Linked DNA regions of Catenuloplanes indicus. The protein of the gene in region 2 binds, or shares a complex with, the protein of the main gene of each other region. Links are inferred from orthologs where the notes say so. Each region holds a gene or a part of one and is shown on either strand. Other genes may lie near its edges. The genes, in order: mfd and uvrA.

What was found.
Region 1: the proteins of uvrA (region 2) and mfd are in contact, whole or in part, in a crystal structure (PDB 4DFC), measured with the Escherichia coli proteins. The link is inferred for Catenuloplanes indicus from one-to-one orthologs.

Annotation. Positions count from the first base shown.
Region 1 is NZ_JAUSUZ010000001.1:4,080,210-4,090,902, reverse strand. Bases 4,225-8,385 are described here. They hold mfd (transcription-repair coupling factor), read right to left. Parts: upstream 8,034-8,385; coding sequence 4,425-8,033; downstream 4,225-4,424. Other genes in these bases: J2S42_RS18355 (enoyl-CoA hydratase-related protein), read left to right, coding at 8,342-8,385; J2S42_RS18365 (hypothetical protein), read right to left, coding at 4,225-4,390. Outside these bases: ppc (phosphoenolpyruvate carboxylase), read right to left, coding at 1-1,718; J2S42_RS18370 (nucleoside triphosphate pyrophosphohydrolase), read right to left, coding at 2,457-3,626; more of J2S42_RS18365, read right to left, coding at 3,650-4,224; more of J2S42_RS18355, read left to right, coding at 8,386-10,243; J2S42_RS18350 (DUF885 domain-containing protein), read left to right, coding at 10,384-10,693. UniProt on the Escherichia coli protein: Couples transcription and DNA repair by recognizing RNA polymerase (RNAP) stalled at DNA lesions. Mediates ATP-dependent release of RNAP and its truncated transcript from the DNA, and recruitment of nucleotide excision repair machinery to the damaged site.
Region 2 is NZ_JAUSUZ010000001.1:2,587,855-2,597,958, forward strand. Bases 3,318-6,889 are described here. They hold uvrA (excinuclease ABC subunit UvrA), read right to left. Parts: upstream 6,494-6,889; coding sequence 3,518-6,493; downstream 3,318-3,517. Other genes in these bases: J2S42_RS11670 (Rieske (2Fe-2S) protein), read right to left, coding at 3,318-3,319; J2S42_RS11680 (glycosyltransferase family protein), read right to left, coding at 6,697-6,889. Also shown: RNase adapter RapZ, read right to left, coding at 1-388; excinuclease ABC subunit UvrC, read right to left, coding at 534-2,732; more of J2S42_RS11670, read right to left, coding at 2,813-3,317; more of J2S42_RS11680, read right to left, coding at 6,890-8,505; J2S42_RS11685 (MBL fold metallo-hydrolase), read left to right, coding at 8,589-9,242; J2S42_RS11690 (NAD(P)-binding protein), read right to left, coding at 9,601-10,089. UniProt on the Escherichia coli protein: The UvrABC repair system catalyzes the recognition and processing of DNA lesions. UvrA is an ATPase and a DNA-binding protein. A damage recognition complex composed of 2 UvrA and 2 UvrB subunits scans DNA for abnormalities.

The DNA.
Region 1 (10,693 bases), 1.5 Mb from region 2 along the record:
ACGTCGCGCAGCGCGCGCTGCGCCTTGTGGATCTCCCACTGCGAGGTGGTGATCCCGCCCTCCTTGTTGGAGTCCGAGTAGCCGAGCATGATCTCCTGCACGTCGCCGCGCGCCTTCACGATCGCCCGGTAGGCCGGCAGCGACAGCAGCTCGTCCAGCATCCGGCCGCCGGAGCTCAGCTCGGCGGGCGTCTCCAGCAGCGGCACGATGTTGATCCGGGCGCGCTTGGAGTGCACGTCGATCAGGCCGGCCTCGCGGGCCAGAACCGCGGCTGCGAGCACGTCGTCCGGCCCGAGCGTCATCGAGATGATGTACGTCTCGACCACGTCGTCGCCGAACCGCTCCTGCGCGGCCCGGATCGTGCCGAACACGTCGAACGTCTTGCGTGCCGCGTCGGTCAGCGGCGTGTCCGCGCTGGACAGCGGCCGCCGCCCGGTCAGCTCCTGGGCCAACAGCTCGGTGCGCTGCGCGCGGGTCAGCGTGGTGTAGTCGCCGACCTCGCCGACCTGCCCGTACATCTGGGCCAGCACCGCGTGGTGCGCCTCCGCGTGCTCGCGCACGTCCATCGTGGCCAGGTGCATGCCGAACGCGGACACGCTGCGGATCGTGGAGGACAGCCGGCCGACCGCGGTGAGCTGGCCGGAGTTGCGGGCCAGCGACGCGCGGATCAGCTCCAGGTCGGCGATCAGCTCCTCGGTGCCGAGGTAGTCGCGGCCCGGCACGTGCGGCGTGCTCTGCGACAGGCGCTTCCGGGTGTTCGCCAGCTTCGCCTTGATGCAGCGGATCTTCAGCCGGTACGGCTCCTCCGCGTTCACCCGGCGGAACCGCGGCGCCACCTCGGGCAGCGCGTCCAGGTCCTTGGCCAGGCTGGCGGAGAGGTCGAGCGAGACGCCGCGCAGCCGGCGGGAGACCGAGATCTCGGTGATCAGCTTGTCCATCGCGGCCTCGGTGGCCTGGATGCCGTGCTCGTGCTGGATGATCAGCACGTCCCGGGTGACGGCGGGCGTGACGAACGGGTTGCCGTCCCGGTCGCCGCCGATCCAGGTGCCGAACGTGATCGGCCGTGCGGTCGGCGACGTCTCCACGCCCAGTGAGCGCAGCGTCTCGGCCAGGTCGTCGAGCACCTGCGGCGCCGCGTCCGCGTAGAGGTCCTTCAGGTAGAAGACCGCGTTGCGCGCCTCGTCCGTCGGGTCCGGCCGGTCCAGGCGCAGCTCGTCGGTCTGCCAGATCAGGTCGATCAGCTCGGCCAGCCGGCGGGACGCGGGACCGTTGTCCGTCGCGCCGTAGAGCACCGCGGCGGCCTGCTCCGCGTCCAGCTGGTCGGCGAGCGCGCGCAGCTTGGTCAGCACGGACCGGCGGGACGCCTCGGTCGGGTGTGCGGTGAACACCGGCCGGATCGCGAGCCGGCGGGCCGCGGTGGCGATCTCGTCCGCTGGGACACCGGCCTCCGCGATCAGCTTCGCCGCCTGGTCCAGCCAGCCGCCCTGGGTGGCGCGCTGGCGGCGCAGGTCACGCGAGCGGTGCACCTGCTCGGTGATGTTCGCCAGGTGGAAGTAGGTGGAGAACGCGCGGGCCAGCTGGGTGCCGGTGGTGACCTCCATGGCGGCCAGCCGGGCGGCCGCCGCGTCCGCGTCCGTGCGCACCTGCGCGCGGATCTCCTCGACCAGGTCGAGCAGCGGCTTGCCCTCCTGCCGCGCCAGGGTCTGCCCCAGCAGCATGCCGAGCCGGCGGATATCGGCGCGGAGTGCGGCGTCCGGACCGTCGTGGTCGCTGTGCCCTGCACCGGAAAGCTGTTCGGTCACAGAAAGCGCTCCTTCCCTGCGAACGAAGGACAGCGCTGTCCGACTTGTGCGCGATCGTATCGGCGACGCGTAGCGCTGTGGTCACCGTGGTGAGCCTTGTCTCAAGCTGTGGTCCCGACGACCACCCTATGCGAGGCCGTGGCGGCGTCGTGGCGTTCCTGCCCCTCGATCAGCGTCACCTCGCTCGCGATCGCCGCTCGGCCGCCCGTGTCGCGCATATCAAGACTAGTTTTCCTATATCGGCATCGTCCCTCGTCGAGGGCCTCGACGTGCGCTCCCGCTCAGTGCGTGGGTGCCCGCTCCGGGCGTTCCACGCCCGAGATTCTCTCCACTGCGGCGTGCAGCTCACCGCGCCCGGCTGCGCTGTCGCGGCGGGCGTCGGCGGTGCGCCGCGTGGGGAGCTCTGCCCGTCACTGGGCGGGGTGTCGAGCGGGCCCCGGATCAGGCGCGGAGGAGCGCCGGCGGCGACCGGTGCCCTGGGCCACTCGGCCGGGGAACTGAACCCGGCCGGCTCGCGCGCCCGCTGGCCGGCACGGATGCCTTCCTGACTGGCTCGGGCGGGTAGGGCGCGGGCGGACGTTCCTGCGGGCCCGGGCCGGAGCGCATGATCGACTTAGTCCGAGCGGCATTGTGGCCGGAAGCGGAAATATCGGTTCATCTCCGTTCTTGCTCTGCGGCGCGGATGGCCTCGGCGTGGGTCAGGGCGGCGCGGCGCAGCGCGGCCTCGGCGTCGAGACCGTCCGCGCGGGCCGCGGCGACCCGCCGCAGCAGCTCAACACCAAGATCATCAGAGGCGTCCGGCACCGGTACGGCGACGCCCGCGCGCTCGGCCCGCTGGAGGATCTTGGCGGCGAGCGAGAGCGCGGGCTGGGAGAGTGCGATGCCGTCCATCGCGGAGTCGCGGGACTTCTCCGCGCGCTTGATCTGCTCCCAGTTCTCGATGATCTCGTCGACGCCGCTGACCTCGGTGTCCGCGAACACGTGCGGGTTGCGGCGGATCATCTTCTCGACCAGCGTGCCGGCCACGTCGTCGACGGTCCAGCGTGCGTCGTCGGGCAGCTCCTCGGCCAGGCGTGCGTGCAGCACCACCTGGAGCAGCACGTCGCCGAGTTCCTCGCGCAGCGTCTCCAGGTCACCGGTCTCGATCGCGTCGTAGGCCTCGTAGGCTTCCTCCAGCAGGTACTGCGCGAGCGTGGCGTGCGTCTGCTGGCGCTTCCACGGGTCGCCGCCGGGGGAGACCAGCCGGTCGATCACGGTCACCGCGTCCAGCAGCCGCGCGCCCGGTGGGTCCCACGAGCCGTAGCGCAGCTCCAGCTCGGCCAGGCCGGGCTCGCGCGCCAGCCGCAGTCCCAGCGTGCGTGCCATGTCCTGGTCACCGGCCGGCCCGGCCAGCCACACCACGGTGCCGTGCTCGACCGCGGCGGCCAGCACGGCCTCCGCGACCGGCACGGCATGACGGCCGGGCGCGGCCGAGAGTTCCGGCGCGGCGGCGGACACCGGCGTCCCGGCTGGTCCCGGCGTGGCGGCGAAGTCCCGTCCGGCGGTGACCGCCGCGGCACCAGCTGCCCCCGGCGGGTCAGCGGCTCCGGGCGTGGTGCCGGCCTCCAGTGCGCCGGTGGGCCCCGGCGTGCTGGCCGGTTCCGGCGTGACGGCGGCGTCCGGTGCCAGCACGGTGACGTTCGCGCCGGCCGTGCGCAGTGCGTGGACCTGGGCGTTCTCCTCGGAGGCGAGCACCGGGTGGTTGCGGACGAGGTCCCAGGCGTCGGCGGTCAGCAGGCCCGCGGGCAGGCGCGGTGAGGTGACGAGCAGGACGATCTGCGGCATGCCGACCAGCATGCCGCAGGGGATCAGCCGGTCGTGACGACGGTCCGGCCGGACAGGTACGGCATCCGGTACGGGAACGACTGGTTGTTGGCCGACGCGATCATGGGCACGCCGACCGGCAGGTACTTAGGGTTGACCACCGCGCCGGCCTTCTCCGCCTCGTCGCGCAGCAGGTCCGCGACGGACAGCGGGAGGCTGGCGAACTCGCCGCCGCCGAACTGCTCACGGACCACCGGCACGGACAGCCCGGGGTCGATCGCGTGCGCGTCGACCAGCGCGTCGTACACGGTCATCATCCGCTCGTCGGTGACCTCGGCGGGCGTGACGTCGTCCTGGAGCGCGCCGTAGAGCTGGTACCACTCGCTGTAGAGCGTGACGTAGCGCGTCTCGGCCGGCACGCCGAGCACGGACTCGACCAGCTCGGCCGGCACCTCGGGGCCGGTGGGGGTCAGGTCGCGTGCCTCCGCGGCGCGGCGGCCGAGGTCGAGCGTGAGCAGCAGGTCGACCACGTGCCGCCGGGTGATCGGCAGGCTGGGCCGTTCCAGCTGCTCGCCGGGTTCGCCGGGCGCGACGGACGCGCCCGCGACCAGCGTGGCCTGGTCGGCGTCGAACGCGGCGCGCGCGTCCTCGAAGATCGCGTCCACGGTGCGCTGGGTGAACGTCGTGTCGCCGACGTAGGCGGCCACGGCCGGGCTCTGCTGGGCGCAGCCGGTGAGGGCGAGCGCCACCGCTCCGACGAAAGCCACATAACGGGCAGGTCGCATAGAGATCACTCTATCATGTGACGAGCCGATCACTCTACGACGCGCCGACGGTGACCGGCTCGCCCAGCACGTCCTTGAGCAGCTGCGCGCACCAGTCCAGCAGCGCCTGGTCGCGGACCGGCTCGCCACCGATCCGCCGGGTCATCGGCCGCGGCACGCTCACCTGGTCGGTCGCGTGCTTGTAGACCGAGTCCGGGTGGTATCGCTTGAGCCGCATCTGCTTCGAGTCCGGCAGCGACAGCGGCGCGAACCGCACATGCTTGCCCTGCAACGTCACCTCGGTCAGCCCGTACGCCTTCGCGACCAGCCGGAACCGCGCCACCGCCAGCAGGTTCTGCACCGGGGCCGGCGGCTCGCCGTACCGGTCGGTCATCTCCGCGACGATCTCCTTGAGCGCCGCCTCGTCCCGCGCCTCGGCCAGCTTGCGGTACATCTCCAGGCGGAGCCGCTCCACGCCGATGTAGTCGTGCGGCAGGTGCGCGTCCACCGGCAGGTCGATCTTGACCTCCTGGACCTCCTCCGGCCGCTCGCCCTTGAACTGCTGTACCGCCTCGCCGACCATCCGCACGTAGAGGTCGAAGCCGACGCCCTCGATGTGCCCGGACTGCTCGCCGCCGAGCAGATTGCCGGCGCCGCGGATCTCCAGGTCCTTCATCGCCACGTACATGCCGGCGCCCAGCTCGGTGTGCTGCGCGATGGTGGCCAGCCGCTCGTGCGCGTGCTCGGTCAGTGGCTTCTCCCGCGGGTAGAGGAAGTACGCGTACGCCCGCTCCCGGCCGCGGCCCACCCGGCCGCGGATCTGGTGCAGCTGGGCCAGGCCGAGCAGGTCGGCGCGCTCCACGATCAACGTGTTCGCGTTCGGGATGTCGATGCCGGACTCGACGATCGTGGTGCAGACCAGGACGTCGAACTCCTTCTCCCAGAAGCCGACCATGACCCGCTCCAGCGCCTCCTCGGACATCTGCCCGTGCGCCACCGCGACCCGTGCCTCCGGCACCAGCTCGCGCAGCTTCCGCGCGGCCCGGTCGATCGACTCGACCCGGTTGTGCAGGTAGAACACCTGGCCGTCGCGCAGCAGCTCACGGTGGATGGTGGCGGCGATCTGCTTCTCGTCGGACGGGCCGACGAACGTGAGCACCGGATGCCGCTCCTCCGGCGGCGTGGCGATGGTGGACATCTCCCGGATGCCGGTGATCGCCATCTCCAGCGTGCGCGGGATCGGCGTGGCCGACATGGTCAGCACGTCCACGCTGGCCCGCAGCGTCTTCAGGTGCTCCTTGTGCTCGACGCCGAAACGCTGCTCCTCGTCCACGATGACCAGGCCGAGCTGCTTGAACCGGGCCGCGGCGGAGAGCAGCCGGTGGGTACCGATCACGATGTCCGCGGTGCCCTCCGCGGCCATGCTCAGCGTCTGCTCCGCTTCCTTCGGCGTCTGGAACCGGGACAGCTGCCGGATCTCCACCGGGAACTGCGACATCCGCTCCGCGAACGTGTTGTAGTGCTGCTGGGCCAGCAGCGTGGTCGGCACCAGCACGGCCACCTGCTTGCCGTCCTGCACCGCCTTGAACGCGGCCCGAACCGCGATCTCGGTCTTGCCGTAGCCGACGTCGCCGCAGATCAGCCGGTCCATCGGGACCTGCTGCATCATGTCGTGCTTGACCTCTTCGATCGCGGCCAGCTGGTCCGGCGTCTCCTGGTACGGGAACGCGTCCTCCAGCTCGCGCTGCCAGGGCGTGTCCGGCCCGAACGCGTGGCCGCGCTGCGCCTGGCGGGCCGCGTACAGCTGGATCAGCGACGCGGCGATCTCCTTGACCGCCTTCTTCGCCCGCGCCTTCGCCTTCTGCCAGTCACTGCCGCCCATCTTGTGCAGCGTGGGCGCCTCGCCGCCGACGTAGCGGGACAGCTGATCGAGCTGGTCGGTCGGCACGAACAGCCGGTCGCCGGGCTGCCCCTTCTTGGCCGGGGCGTACTCGATCACGAGGTACTCGCGGTCGGCGCCGTTGACCTTCCGCTGGACCAGCTCCACGTACCGCCCGATGCCGTGCTGCTCGTGCACCACGTGGTCGCCGGCCTTCAGCTCCAGCGGATCGATCGTGTTGCGGCGGCGGGACGGCATCTTGCCCATCGCCTTGGTGGTCGCGCCCCGGCCACCGGTCACGTCGTTGCCGGTCACCACCGCGATCCGGGCGCGCTCGTCGACGAAGCCGTGGTTCAGTCCGCCGCAGACGATGGTGATCTGCCCGGCGGCCGGCGCGGTCTCCAGCCCGTCGGCCATGATCGTGCCGAGGCCGGCGTCGCGCAGCACCTCGGCCGCGCGGTTGGCCGGGCCGTTCGCCTCGAAGACCAGCACCACCGACCAGCCGTCGCCGGACCAGCGCTTCAGGTCGTCGACCAGCCGACCGGTCTCGCCGTGATAGAGCGGCGCGGCCTGCGCGGCCAGCGCGATGTCGTCGCCGGCGTCCGGCGTGACCTCGGTCCGCACCTCGTCTTCCCAGGGCGCGGTCTCCGCCGTCGTGGAGTCGAGCCCGAACGGCGACACCGACCACCACGGCTGACCGAGCCGCGCCGCTTCCGCGCGCACCTCGGACAGGCTGCGGAAGGCCGCCGCGCCGACGTCGACCGGAGCCTCGCCACCGACCGCGGCCGCAGCCCAGCTGGCCTGCAAGAACTCCTCGCTGGTACGGACCAGGTCATGCGCCCGGGTGCGGATGCGCTCCGGGTCGCAGAGCAGCACGTGCGTGTCCCGCGGCATGCAGTCCAGCAGCAGCTCCATGCTGTCCGTGCCGTCCAGCAGCGCCGGGGCCAGCGACTCCATGCCCTCCACCGGGATGCCCTCGGCCAGCTTGGACAGGATCTCGCCCAGCTCCGGGTGGGCGGCGGCCAGCGCGGCGGCGCGCTCCCGCACGTGCGGCGTGAGCAGCAGCTCCCGGCACGGCGGCGCGAACAGCTCGGCGGCCGGCTCGATGGTGCGCTGGTCGGCCACCGCGAACGTGCGGATCTCCTCGACCTCGTCGCCCCAGAACTCCACGCGTGACGGGTGCTCGTCGGTCGGCGGGAACACGTCCAGGATGCCGCCGCGCACCGCGAACTCGCCGCGCTTGGTGACCAGGTCGACCCGCGCGTACGCCAGGTCGACCAGCCGCTCGACGGTCTCCTCCAGACCGGCCTCGCCGCCCGGCCGCAGCACCACCGGCTCCAGATCGCCGAGGCCCTTGAGCTGCGGCTGGAGCACCGACCGGACCGGCGCGACCACGACCCGGACCGGGCCGGCCTCGCCCGGGTGCGCGAGCCGGCGCAGCACGGCCAGCCGCTTGCCGACCGTGTCCGACCGGGGGGAGAGGCGCTCGTGCGGCAGCGTCTCCCAGGCCGGGAACGCCACCACCTGCTCCGCCGGGATCAGGCAGCCGAGCGCGTCGACCAGGTCGTCCGCCTCGCGCGAGGTGGCGGTCACGGCCAGGACCGGGCGCCCGGCACCGCCGGACTTCACCGCGGCCGCGACGGTCGCCACGATGAACGGCCGCAGCGGCGCCGGCGCGGTCAGCCCCAGCTCGGCCGCCTCCGGCCCGCCGGTGCGGGCGAGATCGCGGGCGCGGGCCAGGCCACCGTCGGCGAGCGCGGCGGGAAGAAGGCCGGCGAGCTTCATTGCACATCCCCCGTAAGACAGCACGGCGTTTACCCCGCGCCCAGTCTGGACGGGGGGTACGACATCCAGACTACGCCGATCCCCGGCCCGTCCCGTGGATCAGCGGTGGGACGGGCGTCCGAGCGCGGGTCCGGAGTTCGGCTGAATCCGTTGGTGGCGGTGTCCCACCCGTCGCACCGGGTGTGCGGCCCGGCAGCTCGGAGCCCTTGCAAGGTCTCTCGGGCCGGGCCCCGATCACCCGGGAGACTTCGTCTCGAGGGGGATCACCGGCTGCACAACCCACCCCACCACGCAAGGAGGACCACACGGTGCGGGTACTGCTGCTCGTCTCCGCCTTCAACGGACTCAGCCAGCGCGTCTGGTGCACGCTCCGGGAGGCGGGACACGAGGTCGGTGTGCTGCTCGCGACCGGCGAACGGGACATGATCGAGGGCGTCCGCGGCGCGCGCCCGGACGTGATCCTCTGCCCGTTCCTGACGCACCGGGTGCCGGCCGAGATCTGGTCCGAGTGGCGCACGATCATCATTCACCCCGGCCCGGTCGGCGACCGTGGACCGTCCTCGCTCGACTGGGCGATCACCGAGGCGGAGCCGTACTGGGGCGTCACCGCGCTGCAGGCGGTGGCCGAGATGGACGCCGGGCCGATCTGGGCCACCCGGATCTTCCGGCTGGCCAGCGCCGCGCCGCGCAAGTCCGCGCTGTACAACGGCCCGGTCGCGGACGCGGCCGTCGCCTGCGTGCAGGAGGTGATGGCGAAGGCCGCCGACCCGGCGTTCCGGCCGGTACCGGCCGAGCGGATGCCGCACGAGGTGCCGAACGCGCGTCCGCGTCCGCTGATGCGCCAGTCCGACCGCGCGTTCGGATGGGACGAGGGCAGCGAGCGCATCATCCGGCGGATCCGGGCCGCGGACGGCGCACCGGGCGTACGCACCGAGGTGCTGGGCCTGCCGGTCTTCGCGTACGACGTGCATCCGGGCACCGCGGCCGGTGCGCCGCCGGGCACCGTGCTGTGCCGCCGGCAGGGCGCGGTCATGGTGGCGACCGGCGACGGCAGCGTGTGGCTCGGCCACCTGCGCCAGGCCGACCCGGAGCCGCGCACGGACGCGGCGGGCCCGGCCGGCACCTGGCCCCGGGGCATCAAGCTGCCGGCCGCGGTGGTCCTCGGCCGGCGGCTGCACGGCGTACCGCACGCGCCGTTGCCGTTGGGTTCGGAGGCGGAGGTGCCCGGTGCCTACCGGCAGATCAAATATCGGCGGACCGCGGACGTCGGCTGGCTCACGTTCGACTTCTACAACGGTGCGATGTCCACCGGGCAGTGCCGCCGGCTGCTCGGCGCGTTCCGGCACGCGGCCGGCCAGGACACCCGGGTGCTGGTGCTGCGCGGCAGCACGGAGGCGTTCAGCAACGGCATCCACCTGAACCAGATCACGGCCGCGACCGACCCGGCCGGTGCCGCCTGGGCCAATATCAAGGCGATCAACGCGGTCTGTACGGAGATCATCGAGTGCACCCGGCAGGTGGTGATCGCGGCCTACCCCGGCAACGCGGGCGCCGGCGGCGTGATGCTCGGCCTGGGCGCGGACGTCGTCGCCGGGCGCGAGGACATCGTGCTCAACCCCTATTACGACATCGGCCTGTACGGATCGGAGCTGCACACCTGGACGCTGCCGCGCCGGGTCGGAGTGGTCCGCGCGGAACGGCTGCTCACCGAGAAGCTACCGGTCAACGCCGGCCAGGCACGCGCGATCGGCCTGCTGGACGAGGTCGGGCCGCGGCACCCGGACGCGTTCGCGGACTGGCTCGCCGAGCTCGCCGCCCGATACGCCGAACCGCAGCTCAACCGCCGGATGCGCCACCGGAAGGCGCGGGCGCTCACGTCCGGCCGGCCGCTCGGCGTGCACGAGGTGCGCGAGCTGGCCGAGATGAGCCACGACATCTTCGACGACCGGTCCGGGTTCGCGGCGGCGCGGCACGCGTTCGTCCACAAGGTCCGTCCGACCGGCACGCCGGCCCGGCTGCTGCCCGGAACGCTCACCGAGGCCCTCCCGGCCGGCTCGAACGGCTCGGCCGGTAACGCGAAACGGCCGGTCCCGCCGCCGCCACCGGGCACCCAGAACCAGGGGAAGAACCGCTCGCACGTACGGCCGCGCTCGTCCGCCCCGGACACGCCGCAGTCGGTGCGCCCGGCCGTGCCCGCGCAGGCCGGCTGACCCGAAGACCCGAGGCCGGCCGGTACCGGTCAGGCCGGCCTCTCCGGCAGGCCTCGTGCGACGGGTGGTGCGTCGCACGAGGCCTGCCCCTCTGCCCGGGATACCGCATGAGCCGGGGTCCGGCGGTTAGATTGATCGTCATGTCGGATTTCGTGCCCGTGGCCGAGCGCATCGTCGACGCGATCCTCGCGAGTGAGCCGGTCACCGCCTTCTACGCCGGGGACCACACCCACGACGACCGCCTGCCGGACCATTCGGCCGGTGCGGTCACCGAACGCACCGCGATGCTGATCGACGCGGGCAACGCGCTGGCCCAGCTGGACGTGGACGGGCTCGACCCGGAGGACCAGGTCGACCACGCGATCCTGACCACCATGGTCGAGCGGCGGCTGCTGGAACTGACCGAGATCCGCGAGCACGAGTGGAACCCGCTGCTGCACAACCCCGGCC
Region 2 (10,104 bases):
GGGCCTCCTCGAGCAGCTTCCGCTCGGCCGCGATGCCCTCCTCCAGCCGGCCCTCGCCCTGCAGCGGGTGCGAGCGGCGGACGCTCTCGAAGCGGCGGATCAGCACCTCGTCGTCCGCGTCCACGAACACCACGCGCGGGTGGAAGCCCTTGTCGCGCAGCGCCTGGATCGCACCGGCCAGGTCGGTGGAGAACGCGCGACTGCGCACGTCCAGCACCATCGCGGTCTGCCGGGTCGCACCGCCACCGGCCGCGAACGCCAGCTCGGCCATCTCGACCATGAGGGCCTGTGGCAGGTTGTCCACGACGTAGAAGCCGACGTTCTCCAGTGCCCGGGCCACGGTGCTGCGGCCGCCGCCGGAGACACCGGTGACCACGACGAGGCTGATCTCCTCGCGGGACGACGAGTCGCCCTCCGGTCGCTGCTCGCCGTGCCGGTCGAACCGGTCGGTCACTGTCTCCTCCGGTCGCTCGTCGTCGCGCCGCTCGGTCACGACGGCCCCCTCAAGGTCGAAAGTCTGTCGGCCGCCAATCCTAGAGTTCGGGTGTGGCGGGCCGTGCGCCTGCGTCGGACTCAACATCCCCGGTGGATGCGCTGTTCCCCGGCATATCGGCCGTCTCCGGGGCGGCGGAGCCGGCCGGCTTTTCACCCGTCAGGGCGGTCAGGATGGCCTCGGCCGTGCGCGGCCCGATGCCGGGGACCTCGGCGATCTCCGCGGGTGTGGCCGCGGCCAGCTTCTTCACCGAGCCGAACCGGCGCAGCAACGCCTTGCGGCGCACCTCGCCGAGGCCGGGCACGTCGTCCAGCGCGGAGACCGTCATCCGCTTGGAACGACGCTGCCGGTGGAATGTGATGGCGAACCGGTGCGCCTCGTCGCGGACGCGCTGCAGCAGGTAGAGCGCCTCGGAGTTGCGCGGCAGGATGACCGGGAACTCGTCGTCCGGCAGCCACACCTCCTCCAGCCGCTTGGCCAGGCCGCACAGCGCGACGTCGGTGACGCCCATCTCGGCCATCACCGCGGCCACGGCCGCGACCTGCGGGGCACCGCCGTCCACCACGATCAGGTTCGGCGGGTACGCGAAGCGCCGTGGCCGGCCGGTGGTCGGGTCGATGCCGGGCAGCTCAGCCGGGACCGGTTCGCCGCGCGCGGTCAGCTCCTCGCTCAGCGCCGCGCCGCGGCCCGAGTCCGGCTCACCGCCCGAGGTGAGCGCGCCGTCCGCGCCGACCTCCTCGTTCGCGACCGGCTCGCCGCCCGCCACCTCGTCGCCCGCCTCAAGCCAGCCGCCGGACCGTACCGTGTCGGCCTGGTCCTTGGCCTGCGCGTTCTCCGACTTGAGCCGGGCGAAGCGGCGGCGCATCACCTCGGACATCGCGGACAGGTCGTCCATGCCGCCGCCGTGCCGGTCGCCGCGCACGATGAACCGCCGGTACTCCCCCTTGCGGGGCAGCCCGTCCTCGAAGACGACCATGCTGGCGACCACGTCGGTGCCCTGGATCTGGGAGACGTCGAAGCACTCGATGCGCAGCGGCGCGGTGTCCATGCCGAGCGCGTCCGCGATCTCCTCCAGCGCCTTGCTGCGCGTGGTCAGGTCGCCGGAGCGCTTCAGCTTGTGCCGGGTCAGCGACTCGGCCGCGTTGCGCGCGACCGTCTCCATCAGCGCCTTCTTGTCGCCGCGCTGCGGGATGCGGATCTGCACGCGGCTGCCGCGGTGGTCGGAGAGCCAGTCGGCGAGCGCGTCCGCGTCGTCCGGCAGCGCCGGGACCAGCAGCTCGCGCGGCACGTCGGTCTCGCCGTGCTCGGTGCCGTAGACCTGGGTGCAGAAGTGGTGCACGAGGTCGCCGAGGGACAGCTCCTCGTTCTTCTCCACCACCCAGCCGCGCTGGCCCCGGATCCGCCCGTCGCGCACGTGGAAGACCTGGACCGCGGCTTCGAGCGGGTCGTCGGCGAACGCCACCACGTCCGCGTCGGTGCCGTCGCCGAGCACCACGGCCTGCTTCTCCAGCGCGCGGCGCAGCGCCGCTATGTCGTCCCGCAGGCGCGCGGCGAGCTCGAAGTTGAGCTCGTCGGACGCGGCCATCATCTCCCGCTCCAGCTTCTTGACCATGGTGTCGGTCTTGCCGGCCATGAAGTCGCAGAAGTCGAGCACGATGTCGCGATGCTGCTCCATGCTGACCTGGCCGGTGCACGGCGCGGAGCACTTGCCGATGTAGCCCAGCAGGCACGGGCGGCCGACCTGGGCCGCGCGCTTGAACACGCCGGCCGAGCAGGTGCGTGCCGGGAAGACGCGAAGCAGCAGGTCGAGCGTCTCGCGGATGGCCCACGCGTGCGAGTACGGCCCGAAGTAGCGCACGCCCTTGCGCTTGGCGCCGCGCATCACCTGGAGGCGCGGATAGTCCTCGTCCAGCGTGACGGCGAGGAAAGGGTATGACTTGTCGTCCCGGTACTTCACGTTGAAGCGTGGGTCGAACTGCTTGATCCAGGTGAACTCCAGCTGGAGCGCCTCGACCTCGCTGCCGACGGTCACCCAGTCGACCGAGCCGGCCGTGGTGACCATCTGCTGGGTGCGCGGGTGCAGCGTGAACGTGTCGGCGAAATACGAATTCAGCCGGCTGCGCAGGCTCTTCGCCTTGCCGACGTAGATCACCCGGCCGGTCGGGTCACGGAACCGGTAGACGCCGGGGGACTCGGGGATGGTCCCGGGCGCGGGGCGATAGGTCGACGGATCGGGCACTCACCCAGCCTAATCCGGGGGTGTGACAACCCTCCTCCGGTGGCCGGGCGTGCGGGCGCCCGGCCACCGGGAGGCGGGACTCAGGCGAGCGTGATCGACTCGCCGTCGACGGTGATCTGCTTCTCCTCCAGCGGCTGACGCGCCGGGCCCGAGGTCGGCGAGCCGTCCTCGATGGAGAACAGGCTGTTGTGGCACTTGCAGACGATCGAGCCACCGTCCACGCTGCTCACCGGGCAGCCCTGGTGCGTACAGATGTTGCTGAAGCACTTGAACGTGCCCGCGGCCGGCTGCGTGACGACGACCTGCTGCTCCGCGAGGATCACGCCGCTGCCGACCGGGACGTCCGCGGTCTTGGCGATCGCGTTCGCCGCGGCGTCGCCACCGCCGGCCGACGGCGCGCTGCTCTCCGCGCCGGTCGTCGAGGGGGCACCCGTGGTCGGGCCGGTCCCCGCCCCCGAGCTCGTGCTCGGCGAGTCGGTCTCGGTGCCGCACGCCGCGAGCGCGGCGACCGCACCCACGGAACCGGCGCCGACCAGCAGCATCCGGCGCGACGCGGTCCCGGCCTCGAGCACCTGCTCGTTCTTCATGCTGTAACCCCTCCTGTTAGCCCGCGGTGCGCCGGCCGCTGTGCCGCCGTGCGCGTCCACGTCCATAGACACGGGTGGCGGGCCCGGCCGGTTCGACGAGAACCGGCCGGACCTCCCCACGTCCGTTACTCACGGTAGAGAACACACCTGTGCGTAACAGATGAACCCGGGCACAGTTCGCTGACAGAGGGTTGACCGCTATCGGCTGGCCGTGACCTTGGCTCGACTGGAACGAGCCTTCGTGGCCGCGGCCGGTTTCACCGAGTTGACCTTTTCTCCGTTCGCCTTCGCGGCCCGCGCAACCGCGTCCTTCGCGCCGGCCGGCTCGCCCTCGAGGCCCAGCATCGGGCGCAGGAACCGGCCGGTGTGGCTCTCCGGCACCTCGGCCAGCTCCTCCGGCGTGCCCATGGCGAGCACGGTGCCGCCACGGTGACCGCCCTCCGGGCCCATGTCGATCAGCCAGTCGGACGACTTGATCACGTCGAGGTTGTGCTCGATCACGATCACCGTGTTGCCCTTGTCGACCAGGCCCTGGAGGACCAGCAGCAGCTTGCGGATGTCCTCGAAGTGCAGGCCGGTGGTCGGCTCGTCCAGCACGTACACGCTGCGGCCGTTGGAGCGTTTCTGCAGCTCGGAGGCGAGCTTGACGCGCTGCGCCTCGCCACCGGAGAGCGTCGGCGCGGGCTGGCCCAGCCGGACGTAGCCGAGCCCCACCTCGACCAGCGTCTTCATGTGCCGGTGGATGGAGGTGATCGGCTCGAAGAAGGTCGCGGCCTCCTCGATCGGCATCTCCAGCACCTCGGAGATCGTCTTGCCCTTGTAGTGCACCTCGAGCGTCTCGCGGTTGTACCGCGCGCCCTTGCACACCTCGCACGGGACGTAGACGTCCGGCAGGAAGTTCATCTCGATCTTGATGGTGCCGTCGCCCGCGCAGTTCTCGCAGCGGCCACCCTTGACGTTGAACGAGAACCGGCCCGGGCCGTAGCCGCGCACCTTCGCCTCGGTGGTCTCCGCGAACAGCTTGCGGATGTTGTCGAAGACCCCGGTGTACGTCGCCGGGTTCGACCGCGGGGTGCGGCCGATCGGCGACTGGTCGACGCCGACCACCTTGTCGATCTGGTCGAGCCCGGTCACCCGGGAGTGCCGGCCGGGCACCATCTTCGCGCCGTTGATCTGGTTGGCCAGCACCTTGTAGAGAATGTCGTTGACCAGGCTGGACTTGCCGGAGCCGGACACGCCGGTGACCGAGATCAACTGCCCGAGCGGGAACGGCACGGTCACGCCGCGCAGATTGTTCTCCCGGGCACCCTGGACGACCAGTTCCCGATCGGGGGTACGCGGCCGGCGCACCATCGGCGCCGGGATCGACTTGCGGCCGGAGAGATATGCCCCGGTCGCGGACTCCTTGTTCTTCAGCAGCCCGGCGTACGGCCCGGAGTGCACCACCCGGCCGCCGTGCTCACCGGCGCCCGGGCCGATGTCGACCACCCAGTCGGCCTGGCGGATCGTGTCCTCGTCGTGCTCGACCACGATCAGCGTGTTGCCCAGGTTCTTCAGCCGGACCAGCGTCTCGATCAGCCGGTGGTTGTCCCGCTGGTGCAGGCCGATGGACGGCTCGTCCAGCACGTAGAGCACGCCGACCAGACCGGAGCCGATCTGGGTGGCCAGCCGGATGCGCTGCGCCTCGCCGCCGGACAGCGTGCCGGCCGGCCGGTCCAGCGACAGGTAGTCCAGGCCCACGTCGACCAGGAACCGCAGCCGGGCGTTGATCTCCTTGAGGACCCGCTCGGCGATCATCTTCTGCCGGTCGTTGAGCTCCATCTCGCCGAGGAAGTCCGCGCACTCGCCGATCGAGAGGTTGCAGACCTCCGCGATCGACTTGTCGTTCAGCGTGACGGCCAGCACCTCGGGCTTGAGGCGGGCACCCTTGCACGTGCCGCACGGCACGTCCCGCATGTAGCCCTCGTACTTCTCCCGGGACCAGTCCGACTCGGTGTCCGCGTGGCGCCGCTCGATCCACTGCATGACGCCCTCGAAACCGGTGTAGTACGACCGGTCCCGGCCGTACCGGTTCCGGTACTTGACGTGCACCTGGTCCTCGGAGCCGAACAGGATCGTCTTCTGCGCGCGGGACGACAGCTTGCGCCACGGCGTGTCCAGCGTGAAGTGCTCCTGCTCGCCCAGCGCCTCCAGCAGACGCAGGAAATACTCCTGGGTCTGGCCGCCGGCCCACGGCTGCACCGCGCCGTCACGCAGCGTGCGCTCGGTGTCCGGGATGACCAGCTCGGGGTCGATCTCCTTCTTGGTGCCGAGGCCGGTGCACTCCGGGCAGGCACCGTACGGCGCGTTGAACGAGAAGACCCGGGGCTCCAGGTCCTCGATCGCCAGGGGGTGCTCGTTCGGGCAGGCCAGGTGCTCGGAGAAGAGGCGCTCGCGGTCCGGGTCGTCCTCCGGCTGGTCGACGAACTCGAAGATGACCAGGCCGCCGGAGAGGCCGAGCGCGGCCTCGACCGAGTCGGTGAGCCGCTGCTTGCCGCTCGCCTTCACGCTGAGACGGTCGATGACTACCTCGATCGTGTGCTTCTCCTGCTTCTTCAGCTTCGGCGGGTCGGTCAGCGGGTGGACCACGCCGTCGACCCGGGCGCGCGCGTAACCCTTGGTCTGCAGCTCGGCGAAAAGGTCGACGTACTCGCCCTTGCGGCCGCGGATCACCGGGGAGAGCACCATGAACCGGGTGCCCTCGGGCATCGCGAGGATCCGGTCGACGATCTGCTGCGGGGACTGCTTGGAGATCAGCTCGCCGCAGACCGGACAGTGCGGCACACCGGCGCGGGCGAAGAGCAGGCGCAGGTAGTCGTACACCTCGGTGATCGTGCCGACGGTCGAGCGCGGGTTGCGCGACGTCGACTTCTGGTCGATCGACACCGCGGGCGAGAGGCCCTCGATGAAGTCGACGTCCGGCTTGTCCATCTGGCCGAGGAACTGCCGCGCGTACGAGGAGAGGGACTCCACGTACCGCCGCTGGCCCTCGGCGAAGATCGTGTCGAACGCGAGGCTGGACTTGCCCGACCCGGAGAGGCCGGTGAAGACGATCATCGCGTCGCGTGGCAGATCAAGGGAGACGTCGCGGAGGTTGTGCTCACGCGCGCCACGAATGATCAGTCGGTCGGTCACTGCCCGCCCACTTCCCAGCTCAAAAAATGCCATACCTGTGGTCTGTGTCACATTGGGCCGCTCGACGGCCCGGGATGTTCCAACGCCTCTTACCCCGGTTGAACTCCCGCTTCCCCGATCGGGGTACTAACAGCAGGTCAGACCGCAGAAGAGCGCCGCAGGCGACTCTAATCGGGGGGTACGACATTTTCCGTTCGCGGCGTTCAGACCGGGAGGTCCGACACCGCCCACACCCACGCGCCCCCGACCAGCACAGGCTCCCGGCCGAGCAGGTCGGTCACCGTGGTCCTCAGGATCTCCGCCTGCGCGTGCCGCTCCCCCAGCACGAGCGCACCGGCCTTCCAGTATTTCAGGTCCTCCCGCGCGGCGGCCCGATCGGCCGCGGTGATCACCGGCGCCGTGCCGGACCGGACGATCTCGAACAGGATGTCCGACGTGCGGCGGGCCGGCGCGTTCCAGGTGCCGGTGGTGTCGATCTCACCGTTCGTCGGGCCCATGAAGTAGCCGCGCGGCACCGGCGCGTCCAGCGCGGCGAACGCGGCCATCCGCATACCCTCGCGGCCCACCGTCACCTCGGGCAGCGGGACCGGGACCAGCGAACGGCCGTCCGGCACGAACTCGCGCCACTCGCCGGACGTGATCAACTCGGGCATCGGCGTGGCCGGGACGGTGATCAGCGGCTTCGGCGCGACCGGGAGCAGCGCGACCGCGACCGTCACCCACCAGAGGACCGCGCGCCGGCGTACCGTGGCCGGTGCTTGCTCCTGGTGTGCGTTTTCGATCACCCGATCGGTGGCGAAGGCCAGCAGGAACGCGCACGCCCACACCACGACCATGGTGAAGCGCGTGGTGGTGATCAGGTTGATCAGCGGCAGGTGGCTGACGAAGAACAGCGGCATCGGCACCTCGGTGTCCTTGCCGCCGACCACCAGCGTCGGCCCGGACGCGATGACCACGAAGACCAGCCCGGTGATCACGACCGCGCGCATCGCCTTCGACCGCCAGGTCAGCACCGCGCAGACCACCAGCACCACGACCAGCGGCAGCCCGAAGAAGCTGTTGTCCTCGGTCGCGCTGACGCTCAGCGACTCGGCCAGCCCGGTGTGGCCGGCGATCGACTGGCGGGCGTAGAACACGTACGACGCGAGGTCGGTGACGTAGACGTCCGGCGTGAACGGCAGGCCGCGGTAGTGCTGGCGGCCGAGGAACTGCTGGAACAGCGGGTACGCGAGCAGCACGCCGGAGGTGCCGGCCGCGACCGCGAGGCTGATCAACCCGGGCTTCCAGACCGTCTTGATCCGGTCGCGGTGCATCAGCAGCCACGACACCGTGAAGATCGCGCAGGCCAGCGCCACGAAGAGCAGGATCTCCTCGTTGACGAAGACCTGAGCGGTGATCAGCAGGCCGAGGAGGACGCCGTTGCGCACCGGCCTCCCCGGTTCGCGGATCTTGGCAACCCGCCAGAACAGGAACGGCACCAGGATCAGCACGGTGAAGTTGATGTGCCCGTTCGCGTGCGAGATCATCGTCGGCGCGAAGCCGCCCCACAGCCCGGCGACGAACGCGGCGCTCCGGTGACCGACGAAGTGCCGGCCGAGCACCCAGTACCAGGCCGCGGCCGTACCGGCCAGCCCGACCGTGATCAACAGCGCCATCGAGACACCCGGGCCGAACCAGTGCGTGATGGGCGAGACCGGGACGCCCAGCGCCAGGATCGACGTGTTCGCCATCATGTTGATGCCGTCCGGGAAGTTCAGCCGGTCCGTGAAGAACAGCGCCTCCCCGTGGAAGACCGCCCGCTCCGCGTGTGCGAGCACGAACAGGAAGAACCCGTGGTCGTCCTCGTTCGCCGCCAGCACCCGGCCGTTCGGGCCCGCCCAGAGGCGCGAGGTGACCAGCACCGCCAGCGCCGTATAGACCACGCCGGCTATCACGTCCCAGCGGCGGTGGGATCCGGGCCGGCCGTCGGGCTTCGGCGTCGCCTCCTCGGGCGCGCTGTCCAGGACTCGCACCCGCGCATCATGCCAGAACCCGCGCCTGGCGTCCCGGTCGCTACGCTGGGACCTGAATCGATCATCGATGTATGGGGGCGCTCGTGTCGTACACCGGTCATGTCTCTCCGGGCTCCGGCCCGGCCGTGCGCGAGCTGCCCGCGCTGACCATCACGAAGCAGTCCGTCGGCGGCGCCTCCGACAACAACGCCTACCTGCTGCGCTGCACCGCCACCGGCGCCCAGCTGCTGATCGACGCCGCGAACGACGCGTCCGCGCTGCTGTCCCTGGCCGGCTCCGAACTCTCCACCGTCGTCACCACGCACGCGCACGGCGACCACTGGGGTGCCCTGGCCGAGGTGGTCGCCGCCACCGGCGCCGCGTCCGTGGCACACCGCGACGACGCGCCGGAGCTGCCGGTCGTCACCCGAACGGTGGAGGACGGCGACACGATCACGGTCGGCGAGGTCACGCTGGAGGTCATCCACCTCGTCGGCCACACACCCGGCTCGATCGCGCTGCTCTACCGGGACCCCGCCGGCACGCCGCACCTCTGGACCGGCGACTCGCTCTTCCCCGGCGGGGTCGGCAACACCCGCGGCGACCGGACCGCCTTCGAGTCCCTGATCACCGACGTCGAGACCAAGCTCTTCGCCCGACTCCCCGACTCCACCTGGTTCTACCCCGGCCACGGCGACGACTCCACGCTCGGCACCGAACGCCCCGCCCTCCCGGACTGGCACGAACGCGGCTGGTAGGAAGCCTGTACATATTGGGATTACGCTCCGGACATATGGAGATCGGCATGGCCAAGGTTCTCATCGACGTCGATTAAGCGGGACTCGCCGAAGCCGCGAAGCTGCTCAGCAGGCGGACCGAGACGGACCGTCTCGGATACCTTTCGCCGGACGGCTCGGACGCGCCTGGCCGTTCACCGGGCCCGGCGGAAGGGACCGCCGGCAGTCATTAGTCGCCACCGACCTCAGAAGACCGTGCCGGCGTCGGCGGGGATTAGTCGGTCGAGGCAGCGTTCGACCAGGGCGGCGACGGTGAGGGTGGGGTTGCAGGCGGCGCGAGCCGGGGGCTGGCGTACCCGCGACCAGGGTTTGCAGGGTGTCACGGATCGCGGTTCGTGCGGCGGCGTCGGCGGCGGCGGCGGCGGCTGAAGACGTCGCCGTCCGGCTGCAGCATGACGCCGTCGACCAGCGGCAACCCGCCCACACCGGCGCCGGTGATCACATCCATGCCGTCGCCGCGGACACGTTCGAAGAGACCGGCGTACGGGCGGTAGACCACCGGCGGCATGCCGGGGTAGACCGGCGTGGGCGTGAACCAGGACGAGCGGCGGTCGGGCGCGAGGAACGGCGGGAACGTGTCACCGCCCGGCAGCACCGGCCAGCGCCGCCCCCGCTCCAGCACCACGCTCCGCACGCCGGCCTCGGCCAGCCGGTACGCCGCGATCGCGCCGCCGTACCCGGACCCGACGATGACCACCCGGTGGTGTTCCCGCCGCGGGGCGCCCCTTCCCCGCGCGCCGGGCAGGGACGGCAGCATCGCGGCGGCACCCAGCGCCAGCACGTTCCGGCGGGTCAGTTCCACGGCCACGGCAGCTCCTCACCG